DNA from 4 places in the Methylobacterium sp. PvR107 genome. Region 3 is predicted to be linked to each of the others. Evidence: predicted binding sites of a transcription regulator. Region 3 holds the regulator's gene; each other region holds the start of a gene.
What was found. The regulator PhoB, encoded in region 3, activates phosphate uptake and scavenging genes when phosphate is short. The targets are predictions, from matches to a motif close to TGTCATNNANCTGTCAT.

Region 1 (3,586 bases), 120 kb from region 3:
CTGATGCTCGCGGGCGAGACCCTGATGCTCGACCTGTGCGGCGGCCTGTGGCTGCCGGAGCACCGGACGCTGATCGTCTCCGACCTCCACCTGGAGAAGGGCTCGTCCTACGCGGCCCGCTCGGGTCAGTTCCTGCCGCCCTACGATACCCGCGAGACCCTGGCCTGCCTGCACGAGGCCGTGGTGCGCCACGATCCCGCCCGCGTGGTCGCGCTCGGCGATTCCTTCCACGATGTCCGCGGGCCCGAGCGGATGGAGCCGGGTGACCGCGCCCTGGTGGCGGCGCTGCAGGAGGGCCGGGACTGGGTCTGGATCGCCGGAAACCACGATGCGGCGGTCAGCGAGGGCGTCGGCGGCCGCTACGCCGAGTCGCTGACCATCGGTGGCCTCGTCCTGCGCCACGAGCCGAGCCCGGAGCCCGTGGCCGGCGAGATCGCCGGCCATCTTCATCCCTGCGGCAAGGTCGCCATGCGGGGCCGCGCAGTCCGCCGCCGCTGCTTCGCCACCGACGGGTCGCGCCTCGTGATGCCGGCCTTCGGGGCTTATGCGGGCGGCCTGAACGTCCGCGACAAGGCGATCGAGAGCTTGTTTCCGAACGGGTTCACCGCGCACCTTCTCGGAGACGGGCGGGTCTTCGCAATCGGTCGGGCGCAACTCGCCCGGGACTGAGCACTTTCTCAGGCGGACGTCCTGAGCACGGTCGCGCGCTTCGACAGGTCGGCCGATTGGCCGGTGAGGAGCCCGGCAATCCGGGCGCGGATCTGGCGGACGATCGATCGGGGAAGGTGTCGATGGCGGTCAACCGAGGTTGGTCCGCAGGACATCGCCCTGGATGCGGTTTCCGGCGGGATGTCAGAACCAGCCCCGGAGTCGGAAATAGACGATCGGGGCAATGGCGCTGAAGAGGATCAACCCGAGCGCGTAAGGGTAGCCGTAGGCCCAGTCGAGTTCCGGCATGTGCTTGAAGTTCATGCCGTACATCGAGGCGATCAGCGTCGGCGGGACGCCGACCACCGAGACCACGGTCAGCACCCGGAAGACGTTGTTCTGCTCGATGTTGATCAGGCCGAGCGCCGCGTCGAGGAGGAATTGCACGTTCTCGGCGAGCCGGGTCTCGAACTCGTCGAGCGATTCGATGTCGCGCCGGATCGTATCGAAGCGTCCATCCTCGGGCAGGCCGAGCCCGTCGCAGGCGGCCGACACGAACGGCACGATCCGCTCCAAGCCGAGCAGGCTCGCGCGGATCTTGCCCAGCACCTTCCCGCGATTGCTGATGCCGCGCAGGATCCGGCGCAGCGCGAGGTCGCGGCGGCGGGGCGGCGGGCTCTCCAGCCGGCGGCGGTCGGCGCCGCGGACGTCGAAGTCGAAGATGCGGGTCGAGAGCGAGTCGAGTTCCGATGCCATGTCTTCGAGCGCGTCCGCGAGGCTGTCGACCAGTTCCTCCAAGACGACGAGGAAGACCTCGCTCGGGGTCGTGCTGCCGTCGCCGTCCACGATGCGCTTCGCCGAGGAATCGAACGCCCGCAGGTCGTGGAAGCGGATCGTGACGAGGTGATCCTTGGTCAGCAGGAAGCCCAGCGGCTTCAGCTGCGACGCGCTCTGCTCGAAGGTGATCATCGGCGTCGACAGCGAGAGCCCCCCCTTGACCCGGCGCAGGCGGCTCGACGTCTCGACTTCCGAGAGCGCCGCCCGGGACGGCACGCGCAGGCCGGTCGCGGCTTCGACCGCCGCGGCTTCCTCGGGGCTCGGATCGTTCAGGTCCAGCCACACCGTGTCGCGCGGGATCGGGCTGCCGGGTTGCAGCGCCACCGGGCCTTCGGAACCATGCAGGCTCAGCATGAGAGCGCGTTATCCATGTTGGTGAAAGACAGCCGCCGGCGCGTCATCGCCCCGTCGCGCGGGGGTGCGACAGTCTTGACTCGAAACCGCAGCGGGCCTATCTCGCCGCCGTCTTTGGCACTCGCCGAGACAGAGTGCTAACAGTCGAGTTCGCGAGCGGTCCCGCCGGCCGCATCAACGCCAACTCCAGACCTGAAGCAAGAGGGCAGCTCATGAAGTTCCGTCCGCTGCACGACCGAGTGGTCGTCCGTCGCATCGAAGGCGAAGAGAAGACCAAGGGCGGCATCATCATCCCGGACACCGCCAAGGAGAAGCCGCAGGAGGGCGAAGTCGTCGCCGTCGGTCCCGGCGCCCGCGACGAGTCCGGCCGCGTCAACGCGCTCGACGTCAAGGCCGGCGACCGCGTCCTGTTCGGCAAGTGGTCCGGCACCGAGGTCAAGATCGACGGTCAGGACCTGCTGATCATGAAGGAATCCGACATCATGGGCGTCGTCGCCGCCTGATCGTATCATCCGTCCCCGCCCTTTGAGGCCGCCTGAGGCCTTGGGGTTCAACCACGAGACAAGAGGCAAACCATGGCAGCGAAAGACGTTCGTTTCTCCGCCGACGCCCGCGATAAGATGCTGCGCGGCGTCGACATCCTCGCCGACGCGGTGAAGGTGACGCTGGGCCCGAAGGGCCGCAACGTCGTGATCGAGAAGAGCTTCGGCGCCCCGCGCATCACCAAGGACGGTGTGACGGTCGCCAAGGAGATCGAGCTCTCCGACCGCTTCGAGAACATGGGCGCCCAGATGGTGCGCGAAGTGGCCTCGAAGACCAACGACATCGCGGGTGACGGCACCACCACCGCGACCGTGCTGGCCCAGGCCATCGTTCGCGAAGGCGCCAAGTACGTCGCCGCCGGCATCAACCCGATGGACCTGAAGCGCGGCATCGACCTCGCCACGGCGGCCGCCGTGAAGGACATCACCGCCCGCGCCAAGAAGGTCTCGACCTCCGACGAGGTCGCCCAGGTCGGCACCATCTCGTCGAACGGCGACACCGAGATCGGCCAGATGATCGCCCACGCCATGCAGAAGGTGGGCAACGAGGGCGTGATCACGGTCGAGGAGGCCAAGACCGCCGAGACCGAGCTCGACGTCGTCGAGGGCATGCAGTTCGACCGCGGCTACCTCTCCCCGTACTTCATCACCAACGCGGAGAAGATGGTCGCCGAGCTCGAGGACCCCTACATCCTCATCCACGAGAAGAAGCTGTCCTCGCTCCAGGCCATGCTGCCGGTGCTCGAGGCCGTGGTCCAGACCGGCAAGCCGCTCCTGATCATCGCCGAGGACATCGAGGGCGAGGCTCTGGCCACGCTGGTGGTCAACAAGCTCCGGGGCGGCCTGAAGGTCGCGGCCGTCAAGGCGCCGGGCTTCGGTGACCGCCGCAAGGCGATGCTCGAGGACATCGCGATCCTGACCAAGGGCCAGATGATCGCCGAGGATCTCGGCATCAAGCTCGAGAACGTGACGCTCCCGATGCTCGGCCGCGCCAAGCGCGTGCGGATCGAGAAGGAGAACACCACGATCATCGACGGCGTCGGCGAGAAGTCCGACATCGAGGGCCGGATCAGCCAGATCAAGGCGCAGATCGAGGAGACGACCTCGGACTACGACCGCGAGAAGCTGCAGGAGCGCCTGGCCAAGCTCGCGGGCGGCGTCGCGGTGATCCGCGTCGGCGGCGCGACCGAGGTCGAGGTCAAGGA
Region 2 (3,586 bases), 2.4 Mb from region 3:
AGGCGGCGGCGACCGAGGCCGGGATCGTGGTGGTCAACACGCCGGGCGCCAACGCCGTCTCGGTGGCCGAGCAGACGCTGGCGCTGATCTTCGCCCTGGCCAAGGCCCTGCCCGGCGCCGACCGCTCGGTCCGGGCCGGCGACGACAGCTTCAAGTTCACCACCCGTCTCGTCGAGCTCGCCGGCCTGACGCTCGGCCTCGTCGGCTTCGGGGCGATCGGGCAGGCCACCGCGCGGCTCGGCGCCGCGCTGGGCCTGCGGGTGCTGGCCTACGGGCCGAGCCGCCCCGACGCCGATTTCGCCAATGCCGGCGCGCTGCGGGCCGCCTCGGTCGACACGCTCCTCGCTGAGGCCGACATCGTCTCGCTGCACGTGCCGCTGACCCCGGACACACGCGGCCTGATCGGCCGGGCGCAGCTCGCCCGGATGAAGCGGGACGCGTTCCTGATCAACACCAGCCGCGGCGGCCTGATCGACGAGGCGGCCCTGATCGAGGCGCTGGAGGCCGGCACGATCGCGGGCGCCGGGCTCGATGTGTTCGCGCAGGAGCCCCTGCCCGCCGACCATCCCCTCGCCCGCCAGGCGCGGGCGATCCTGACGCCCCATGTCGGCGGCTCCACGGAGGCGGCGCTGATCCGCACCGCCGAGACCGCGGCGGGCCGGGTGGTCGACGTCCTCGCCGGCCGGCGGCCGGGCGGGCTGGTCAACCCGGATGTCTGGCCGCACCGGCGCGCCCTGTGACGCCGCCCGGAGCGCCGCGATGATCGTCGACCTGAACTGCGACATGGGCGAGGGCTTCGGCATCTACCGCCTGGGCGACGATGCCGGGATGCTGACCATCGCCACCTCGGCCAACATCGCCTGCGGCTTCCACGCCGGCGACCCGCTCGTCATGCACGAGACCCTGCGGCTTGCCGCCGCGAACGGCGTCCAGGCCGGCGCCCATCCGGGCTTCCTCGATCTCTGGGGCTTCGGCCGGCGCCCGATCCACGGCGAGCGGCCGGCGGATGTCGAGAAGGCCGTGCTCTACCAAGTCGGCGCCCTGCTCGCGCTGGCGCAGGACGCGGGCTGCCCGGTGCGGCACGTGAAGACCCACGGGGCGCTCGGCAACATCGCCAACGAGGACGCGGATCTCGCCCTGGCGGTGGCCCGGGCGATCCGCACCCTCGACCGCGACCTGATCTTCGTGGTGATGCCCGGCCTGGAGACCGAGCGCGCCGGGGAGCGGCTCGGCCTGCCCCTCGTCCGCGAGGTCTACGCCGACCGGGCCTACGCGGAGAACGGCAACCTCGTCTCGCGCAAGCTGCCCGGGGCGGTGCTGCACGCGCCCGACGCGGTGGCCGAGCGGGTCGTGCGGATGCTCGGCGACGGGGCGATTTCCTGCATGTCCGGAGGGCGGATCCCGACCCGGATCGACAGCGTCTGCGTCCACGGCGACACGCCGGGCGCCGTGGCGATGGCCGCGCGGCTGCGCGACGGCCTCGCCGCGCAGGGCATCGCGCTCCGGCCCATGGCCGAAGTGATCGGCGCCTGAAGGCGGGGCGACACAGATCCGGCTACGGCGGTCCAGATCTCCCACGCGCCCTCCCTCCCCCGCAGAGGGGGGAGACGCACGGAGAAGCCGCGCTCACCCGGATCACGACCTTTCGTCCCGGATCGGCCGCCACCACGGACGCGTGTCATGCAATCGTCGCAGACGGGCCGGAAAGCCACGCGCTGCATTCGAGGCCAGAGAGGGCTCCATGGACTTCCACCGCCGCTTCACGGTCCTGATGTGCGCCCCGGCCTTCGATCCGGACGATCTGGAGGGCGCGCGCCTCAACCAGATCGTGGCGGCCGTGGAGCAGCGCGGCTTCGAGGTGGTGCGCGCCCGACGCGTCGAGGACGCCGCCATCGCCGTGCAGACCGACGCGGCGGTCGGCTGCCTCGTGGTCGATTGGGGCAAGCGCGGCCTCGACGGCAAGGGCGCCGCCCTCATCGACATGATGCGTCGGCGCGGCCTGGAGATGCCGATCGTCATCATGGTCCGCCGCAAGCGGCTGGAGGACATCCCGGTCGAGCTCCTCGACTTCATCGACGGCTACATCTTCCTCGCCGAGGAGACGCCGGAATACATCGCCCGCGGCCTCGTCAGCCGGGTCACGCAATACGCCGAGACCCTCAAGACGCCGTTCTTCGGCGCGCTCGTCGACTACGCCGAGAAGGGCAACCAGCTCTGGACCTGCCCGGGCCACAACGGCGGCATCTTCTACAACCGCTCGCCGATCGGCCGGATCTTCGTCGAGCACCTGGGCGAGGCGATCTTCCGGGACGACCTCGACAATTCGGTCCTCGACCTCGGCGACCTGCTGACCCACGAGGGCCCGGCGCTGAAGGCCCAGAAGGAGGCCGCCAAGATCTTCGGCGCGGAGAAGACCTACTTCGTCCTCAACGGCACCTCGGCCTCCAACAAGATCGTCCTGTCCTCCCTGGTGGCCGAGGACGACCTGGTCCTGTTCGACCGCAACAACCACAAGGCGGCCCATCACGGCGCCCTGTTCCTCGGCGGCGGCATCCCGATTTTTCTGGAGACGGACCGCAACGCCTACGGGCTGATCGGCCCGATCTTCCACGAGGCCCTGGACGAGACGCGGATTCGCGAAAAAATCCGCCGCAACCCGCTGGTGACCGATCCGGAGGCGTGGCGCCGGGAGCGGCCGTTCCGCGTCGCGGTGATCGAGCAATGCACCTACGACGGCACGATCTACGACGCCCAGGAGATCCTGGAGAAGATCGGCCACCTCTGCGACTACATCCTGTTCGACGAGGCCTGGGCGGGCTTCATGAAGTTCCACCCGCTCTACGCCCGCCGCTTCGCCATGGGCCTGACCGGGCTCGACGAGACCTCGCCCGGCATCGTCGCCACGCAATCGACCCACAAGCAGCTCGCGAGCTTCTCCCAGGCCTCGCAGATCCACACCCGGGACGGGCACATCCGCGGCCAGACCCGGCGGGTCGAGCACAAGCGGCTCAACGAGAGCTTCCTGGTCCACGCCTCGACCTCGCCGTTCTACCCGCTCTTCGCCTCGCTCGATGTCGGCGCCCAGATGATGAAGGGGCGCTCGGGCATGATCCTGTGGGACGACACGATCCGGCTCGGGATCGAGTGGCGCAAGAAGGTGCGGGCGATCCGGCGCGAGTTCGAGGAGAACGAGCGCGACCCGGCGCGGCGCTGGTTCTTCGACCCGTTCGTGCCGGACGTGACGGTGAACGCCGACGGCGCCGAGGTGCCGTGGGAGAGCGTGCCGACCGACGAGCTCGCGGCCACGCCGCGCCACTGGGAGCTGAAGCCCGGCGCGCGCTGGCACGGCTTCACCCACGTGGCGCCGGGCTACGCGATCACCGACCCGAACAAGCTCACCGTGCTGACCCCCGGCTTCGACCGGCACACCGGCGCCTACGCCCAGCACGGCGTGCCGGCGCCGATCGTGGCGCAATACCTGCGTGAGAACCGGATCGTCGCCGAGAAGAACGACCTGAACTCGCTGCTCTTCCTGCTGACCCCGGGGGTCGAATCCTCGAAGGCCGGCACGCTGATCTCGGGCCTC
Region 3 (3,586 bases):
GGGCCAAGCTCACCTATCTCGTCTGCGAGACCGAGTGCGTGCCGGGCTCCGCCGACCTCGCGCTGACACTGCCGGTGGGCGAGCCCCGGCCCGATCCGGGCAATTCCGCGTTGTTCGCCCGCGCCCGGGCCGCCCTGCCGGTCCCTGCGCTCTGGCCGCTGCATCTCGCGGGTCAGGGCGAGACGCTGCGGCTCGAATTCGCGGCGACCGGCCTCAAGGCGGATTCCATTCGGAACGCCGCATTCTTCCCCTATTCCGAAACGGTGATCGACAACGCCGCCGCGCAGGTGATGTCGGTCGATGAGGCCGGCCTGCATCTCATACTTGTCCGCAGCAGCCCGACCGAGCCGGCGCCGGCCGCGCTTCCGGGTGTCCTGACCCTCGAGGAGGTCACCGATGCGGGTCCCCGCCGGCTCGCCTTCGCGTATGGCGACGAGCCGGTCCTGCCGGTGGCGACCGCCGCCGCGAATCCGGAAGCGCCCGCAGCACGGGCGAACGCACCCGATTTCGACGCGCTGACGCTCGCGACCGCGGCGGCCTTCGCCTTCCTCGGCGGACTGATCCTCAACCTGATGCCCTGTGTCTTCCCGGTCCTGTCGATCAAGGTTCTCGGCCTGATCCGGCATGCCGGCGAGAGCCCGGGCCGCCTCCGCCTCCATGGGCTGGCCTACACCGCCGGAGTGCTGGCAAGCTTCCTGGGCCTCGCAGGTGTCCTGATTGCCCTGAAGGGCGGCGGCGCGGCGATCGGCTGGGGCTTCCAGCTGCAATCGCCGATCGTGGTGGCGGGGCTGGCCTATCTGCTGTTTGCGATGGGCCTCAGCCTGTCGGGAGTCGTCCATGTCGGCGGCCGGCTTGCCGGCCTCGGCGACGGGCTCGCCCGGCGCGCGGGCCTGAGCGGCTCGTTCTTCACGGGCGTGCTCGCGACGCTCGTGGCCACGCCCTGCACGGCGCCGTTCATGGGCTCGGCGGTGGGCTTCGCGCTGACCCAGAGCGCCGGCGTGGCGTTCGCGGTGTTCGCGAGCCTCGGCCTCGGACTCGCCCTGCCCTTCCTGGCGCTGACCCTCTGGCCGCCGGCCCTGCGGGCGCTGCCGCGGCCCGGCGCCTGGATGGAGATCCTCAAGCAGATCCTGGCCTTCCCGGTCTACGCGACCGTGGCTTGGCTGATCTGGGTGCTGGCGCAGCAGGTCGATCCGCGCGGGCTGCTGGCAGCGCTGATCGGGCTGGTGCTGGTCGCCTTCGCCGCCTGGGCGTGGGAGCGCGGACGTGCCGCCGCACCCCGTGCCGGTCGGATCGCCCAGGCCGCCGCAATCCTCGCGATCATCGCCGTCGCGGCCCTTGCGGTGACCCTCCCGCAGGACCGCCCGGTCCCGTCGGCGCAGGCCGCCGCCGACGGGATCGAGCCGTTCACGCAGGCGCGCCTCGACTCGCTGGTGAGTGCCCGCCGCCCGGTCTTCATCGACATGACGGCGGCGTGGTGCATCACCTGTGCGGTGAACGAGGCGACCTCGCTCAACACCAAGGCCGTGCGGGCCGCGATGGCCGAGCGCGGCGTGACCTACATGAAGGGCGACTGGACCAACCAGAATCCCGAGATCACCCGCCTGTTGGAGAAGTACGGGCGCAGCGGCGTGCCGCTCTACCTTCTCTATGCCGGCACCGGAGAGCCCCAGGTTCTCCCGCAAATCCTCACGGAAGGGACGGTTCTGGCGGCGCTGGACGCGGTTCCGGCCGCGTCCGGCCGGAGTGCGGCGCTGGCACGCTAAGATCTTTAGGGGGCTCGGCGCTCGAGCATCGATGCGCCCGTCCCGCCGTCTGCGCGAGCGGAACAATCGAGCCGCGCCACGCTCACCGGCGTCCCGCTGCCCTGGGTCACTTCGCTGAGCGCATGATGACGGCGGGCCGAATGCTGTTCCTTTCGGACAAGCCCGTGCGGCTGCCTCAGGCTTCGAGCGAGAACGTCTCGTCGAAGGCGTAGCCCGAGCCGCGGACCGTGCGGATCGGGTCGGTCTGGCGCGGGCCGTTGAGCGCCTTGCGCAGGCGCCCGACATGCACGTCCACGGTGCGCTCGTCGATATAGACGTCGTGGCCCCAGACCCCGTCGAGGAGCTGCTCGCGGGAGAAGACCCGGCCTGGAGCCAGCATCAGGAATTCCAGCAGCCGGAACTCGGTCGGGCCGAGATGCAACTCCTCGCCCCCGCGGCGGACGCGGTGACCGGTGCGGTCGAGTTCGAGATCGCCGGCGGCCAGCCGATCCGAGCTATGGGCGGGCTTGGCCCGGCGCAGCAGCGCACGGATCCGGGCGAGCAGCTCCGGCACGGAGAACGGCTTGACGATGTAATCGTCGGCGCCGGTGCCGAGACCGCGGATCCGGTCGCCCTCTTCGCCGCGGGCGGTGAGCATGATCACCGGCAGCCGCTCGGTCTCCCGGCGCGCCCGGATCCTGCGGCAGAGCTCGATTCCCGAGAGGCCCGGCAGCATCCAGTCGAGCAGGACGAGATCGGGGATCCGCTCGGCCAGGAGCAGCTCCGCATCGTCGCCGCGCGCCGCCGAGTCAACGAGGAAGCCCTCGGCCTCAAGGTTGTAGCGCAGCAGCGTGGTCAGCGCCTCCTCGTCCTCAACGATCAGGACTTGCATGCTCACGTTCGAAGACCCGTTCCCAAGGCGGCGCCATACGGCCTGCCGATGTCCCGACTCTCATCGGAGCGCGCGTGCAGGCCGAGGATGCGGGAGGCGCCGCTCAGCCTCAACCCGCACCCTCCGATTCTCCGACGGTACCCCGCTGGGGGGCGCAGGCCGGGCGTGAATCGGGGACGGCTCGCCTACGGAGCCTGCACCCCGTCCACGGTCGCGTAGTTCGACGCGTCGTTCTTTGGCCGATCACCCGCTAGCGTCTCGCCGGTGGCGAGATAGTGGATCGTCTCGGCGATGTTGGTGGTGTGGTCGCCGATGCGCTCGACGTTCTTGGCGCAGAACAGCAGATGCGTGCAGAATGAGATGTTACGCGGATCCTCCATCATGTAGGTCAGGAGCTCGCGGAACAGCGAATTGTACAGGGCGTCGATCTCACCGTCGCGCTCCCAGACATCGTGGGCCGATTCGATATCGCGGCTCGCATAGGCGTCGAGCACATCCTTGAGCTGGCCTTCGGCGAGGTCGCTCATGTGGCGCACGCCGAGCACGATCTTCTGGGCCGGCGCCTGATCGGAGATCGCGACAACCCGCTTGGCCACGTTCTTGGCGAGGTCGCCGATCCGCTCGAGGTCGCCGGAGACGCGGATCGCCGAGATGGTCTCGCGCAGATCGATGGCCAGGGGCTGGCGCCGGGCGATCAGCAGAACCGCGCGCTCCTCGATGTCCCGCTGCAGCGCGTCGAGGCGCTTGTCGGCGAGGATCACCGCCTGGGCGAGTGTGTCGTCCCGGCGCACGAGGGCATCGGTCGCCTCCGCGGTCATCTTCTCGGCCACGCCGCCCATCTCCGAGATCGAGCGACGCAGGTTCTCCAGGTCGGTGTCATAGGAGGAGACGATATGGCCGGGCATGATGGATCCTTCGATGGAGTCCCGGGGACGGCCCTCCGGGGGGCTTG
Region 4 (3,586 bases), 1.7 Mb from region 3:
GTCCTTGCCGTCGGAGAGCCGGTCGAAGGCGGCCTTGTCGGCCTTCGGCAGGGCGATGAACGCCTCCCGGATCTTGGCCTTCAGGCCGTCCGGCAGGGTGGCCAGCATGGCGTAGGGGCCTTCCGGCAGGAAGTCGGACTTGAACACCACCCGGAAGTCGGAGGTCTGCAGCGGCGTGCCGTCGGGCTTCTTCAGCATGCCCTTGGTGATCATGCGGGTGACGATCGAGTCGGTCTCGGAATTCCACAGGTTGGCGGCGGCCTCGACCGTGCCCTGGGTCAGCGCCAGGACGGCGTTCTCGTGGCTGCCGGCAAAGACCGCCTTGCCGAAGAACTTGTCCACGTCGTAGCCGGCCCGCTTCAGGAAGAAGCGCGGCGCCTGGTTGCCGGAGGTGGAATTCGGATCGACGAGGGCGAGGTTCTTGCCCTTCAGATCCTCGATGGTCTTGTACGGGCTGGAAGCCAGCGCGTAGATCACCGAGTAATAGCCCGCGGCGCCGGTCTCGTGGATCGGGCTCACCACCGGCTCGACCTTCACGCCGGTCATCGCGGCGCGGGCGACGGAGGCCGGCCCGTAGAAGGCGAGCTGGATGTTGCCGGCGCGCTGGCCCTCGATCACCGCTGCGTAGTCGCTGGCGACCCGCAGCTTCACCGGCACGCCGACCGTCTTGGTCAGGTAATCCGCAAGCGGCGCGTAGCGGTCGACCGTACCGCTGGCATTCTCCATCGGAATCACCGCCAGGGTCAGCTCGGGATACTGCGCCTTCCAGTCCTGGGCGGCAGCCGGCAGGCCGAGGAGCGCGAGGGCCGTGGCGGCTGCGGCGAGGGTGCGTCGGGTGAACATCGTGTCATCCTTCGTGTCGGCGTGTGTCGCGGGTTCGGCCGGGCGCGGGGCCGGCCGGGCGTTTCCCGATTTGTCGTTGCTGTTGGGGCCGGACGGCCCGGTTCAGGCGCCGAGGGCGGCCTCGCGCACGGGCCGCGCCGGCACGAAGCCGGGCCGGCCCGGCATCGCCGCCCGCTGCTCGGCCTCGCGTCGGGCCGAATCGTCGAGCACCTCGCCGGCCTCCAGGCCGTAGAGCCGGCGGGCGACATCCTGGGTGAGGTCGAACGGCCCGCCCTCGAACACCACCCGGCCGGCACTGAGCCCGACGAGGCGGTCGCAATAGGCGCGGGCGAGGTCGAGGGAGTGCAGGTTGCACAGGACGGTGATGCCGTAGCGGCGGTTCACCTCGGCCAGCGCGTCCATTACCAAGCGGGTGTTGCGCGGGTCGAGGGAGGCCACCGGCTCGTCGGCGAGCAGGATCTCGGGCTCCTGCACCAGGGCGCGGGCGATGGCGACGCGCTGCTGCTGGCCGCCCGACAGGCCGTCGGCCTGCTGGCCGGCGAACTCGCCCATGTCGAAGCTCTCAAGGGCGGCGAGCGCCATCGCCCGGTCCTCCTCGGACCATTGCCGCAGCAGGGATCGGTAGCTCGGCACGTGGCTCAGCCGGCCCATCAGGACGTTGGTCATCACGTCGAGGCGGCCGACGAGGTTGAACTGCTGGAAGATCATGGCGCAGCGGGTGCGCCAGTCCCGCAGGGCGCGTCCCCGCAGCCGCGTGACGTCGCGCCCGTCGTGGAGGATGCGCCCCGAACTCGGGTCCGCCAGGCGGTTGATGAGCCGCAGCAGCGTCGATTTGCCGGCACCGGACCGGCCGATCACGCCGACGAAGCTGCCGGGCTCGATCCGCAGCGAGACACCGTCGACGGCGCGCCGATCACCGTACTGGCGCGTAAGATCCTCGATGACCAGCATGCATCCATCCGCCGGGGAATGGTCGCAGCTAAACGCCTGTTCTACGACGATTGGATGACGAATACGATCCGATGTTGTTTGCCGGCGCAACGTCTACTGTCGCTCGCCGCATCAGGATTCGTACCGGTCGAGGAAGGCTTCGATCGAAAGCCCGCGGAAATCCGGAAGCGCCCGGCGCAGGCGCTCGTGGTCCCAGTCCCACCAGGCGAGGTGCTCCAGCCGCGCGGCGACGACGTCCGGAAACCGGCGCCGGACCGGCCGGGCGGGATTGCCGACCACGATCGTGTAGGGTTCGACGTCCCGGGTGACGATCGCGCCGGCGCCGACCACCGCGCCGGTGCCGATGGTGCGGCCGGGCAGGACCACCACGCCGTGGCCGATCCAGACATCGTGGCCGATCGCCACCGGGCTCGCCCGGCGCCGGTCGAAGAAGGCCGGCTCGTCGGATTCCTCGGGCCAATAAGAATGCGCCCGGTAGGTGAAATGCGCCTGGGAGGCGCGCTCCATCGGGTGGTTGCCGGGGTTGATCCGGACGCTGGCGGCGATCGAGCAGAACTTGCCGATCGTGGTGTAGATCACCTCGCCGTCCGGGCCGAGGTAGGAATAATCGTCGAGGCTTGTCTCGGTGAGACGGGTGCGCGCGCCGATCTCGGTGTAGCGGCCGAGGCGGCAATCCACGATCCGGGCACTCGGATCGATCGCCGGCTCGAGGCCGAGGGAGAGGTCAGCCACGGGGTTCTCCGAAGGGCAGGCGTGCCAGGAGCCGGAACGGCGCGGTCCCGTCCTGGGTCAGGAGGCCGAGGGCGTCGATCACCAGGGGCTCGGGCCCGGAGGCGGCATAGGCCTCCGACAGGCGCCGGTGCCAGGCGTCGCGATCCGCCTCCGGCAGGGCGTCGGTCAGGGTCATGTGGAAGCGGAAGGCCTCGAACACGTACGGGTAGCCCCAGCGATCGAGCAGCGCGCGGCCGCGCGGATCGAGGCGCTCGGGGCGGCGCTTCGCACGCTCGGCCTCGGTGGGCGGCGCGCGGAACGGGTCGAGCGCCGCGACGCACTCGGCGGCGAACAGCCCCAGGGCCGGCGGCGGGGCGTCCGGCACCAGGGCGAGGAACGCCCCGAGCGCGGCGACCGTCAGAGGCCCGACCGTCACCGGCGGGTGGGCGGCCGCGAGGGCGCGGGCGGCGGCAACGAGCTCGGACTCGGTGGCGCCCGCCGCGAGGCGCAGGGGCGCCTTGAGGGTGGCGTGGAAGCCGTAAGTCCGGGCCCCCGCGGTGACGGCGGCGAGGGCTTCGAGGCCTTCCGGATGGGGAACTGGTGCCCCGGACACGGTGTCGTAGCCGAGCACGCCCCGTCCGAAGGCTTCGAGGCGCGAGCCCGGGGCGGGCAGGCAGTACAGGGCGTAGCGGCGCGACACGTCTCGGCCTCCGGGTCTTCGAGCGCCGTCAGGCCGTCGGCGCGTAGCTGCGCGCCTCGGCGGCCCGGCGCGGGCGCACGTCCATGGCGTTGCCGCGCCACACGATGGCGCTCTGGACCCAGGCGCCGAGCCAGATCGCCGGGATCAGGGCGTCGCGCACGAGGAAGGCCGCCAGCATGCGGGGCGAACGGTGCCAGCCCGCGCGGAGCGCGAGCCGGTGCTCGGCGCCATAGCACAGGGCGGCGAGGCCGGCAGCGCCGGCGAGGCCCGCGAGGCTGCCGGCCCCGAGGGCGACGAGGAGCGCCGGCAGCAGGACGCCGCTGCCGATCTCGGGCGCGAAGAACAGCGGGAAGGTCACGCGGCGCAGGCGCGCCCACCGGA

Region 1: JOE48_RS05275 (CorA family divalent cation transporter) is a predicted target of PhoB. The motif match lies at 1,881-1,897, and genes of this name have one in related genera.
Region 2: JOE48_RS16090 (Orn/Lys/Arg decarboxylase N-terminal domain-containing protein) is a predicted target of PhoB. The motif match lies at 1,677-1,693, and genes of this name have one in related genera.
Region 4: phnC (phosphonate ABC transporter ATP-binding protein) is a predicted target of PhoB. The motif match lies at 1,838-1,854, and genes of this name have one in related genera.

The regions. Positions count from the first base shown of each region.
Region 1 covers NZ_JAFIBW010000001.1:1,147,912-1,151,497, forward strand. The annotation lists gene pdeM (ligase-associated DNA damage response endonuclease PdeM) at 1-669, shown strand, start outside; gene JOE48_RS05275 (CorA family divalent cation transporter) at 853-1,839, opposite strand; gene groES (co-chaperone GroES) at 2,052-2,342, shown strand; gene groL (chaperonin GroEL) at 2,415-3,586, shown strand, end outside.
Region 2 covers NZ_JAFIBW010000001.1:3,410,278-3,413,863, reverse strand. The annotation lists gene JOE48_RS16100 (hydroxyacid dehydrogenase) at 1-740, shown strand, start outside; gene JOE48_RS16095 (LamB/YcsF family protein) at 760-1,533, shown strand; gene JOE48_RS16090 (Orn/Lys/Arg decarboxylase N-terminal domain-containing protein) at 1,742-3,586, shown strand, end outside.
Region 3 covers NZ_JAFIBW010000001.1:1,029,191-1,032,776, forward strand. The annotation lists gene JOE48_RS04715 (protein-disulfide reductase DsbD) at 1-1,763, shown strand, start outside; gene phoB (phosphate regulon transcriptional regulator PhoB) at 1,939-2,634, opposite strand; gene phoU (phosphate signaling complex protein PhoU) at 2,820-3,539, opposite strand.
Region 4 covers NZ_JAFIBW010000001.1:2,772,112-2,775,697, forward strand. The annotation lists gene phnD (phosphonate ABC transporter substrate-binding protein) at 1-843, opposite strand, end outside; gene phnC (phosphonate ABC transporter ATP-binding protein) at 946-1,794, opposite strand; gene JOE48_RS13035 (chloramphenicol acetyltransferase) at 1,906-2,526, opposite strand; gene JOE48_RS13040 (DUF1045 domain-containing protein) at 2,519-3,205, opposite strand; gene JOE48_RS13045 (ceramide glucosyltransferase) at 3,234-3,586, opposite strand, start outside.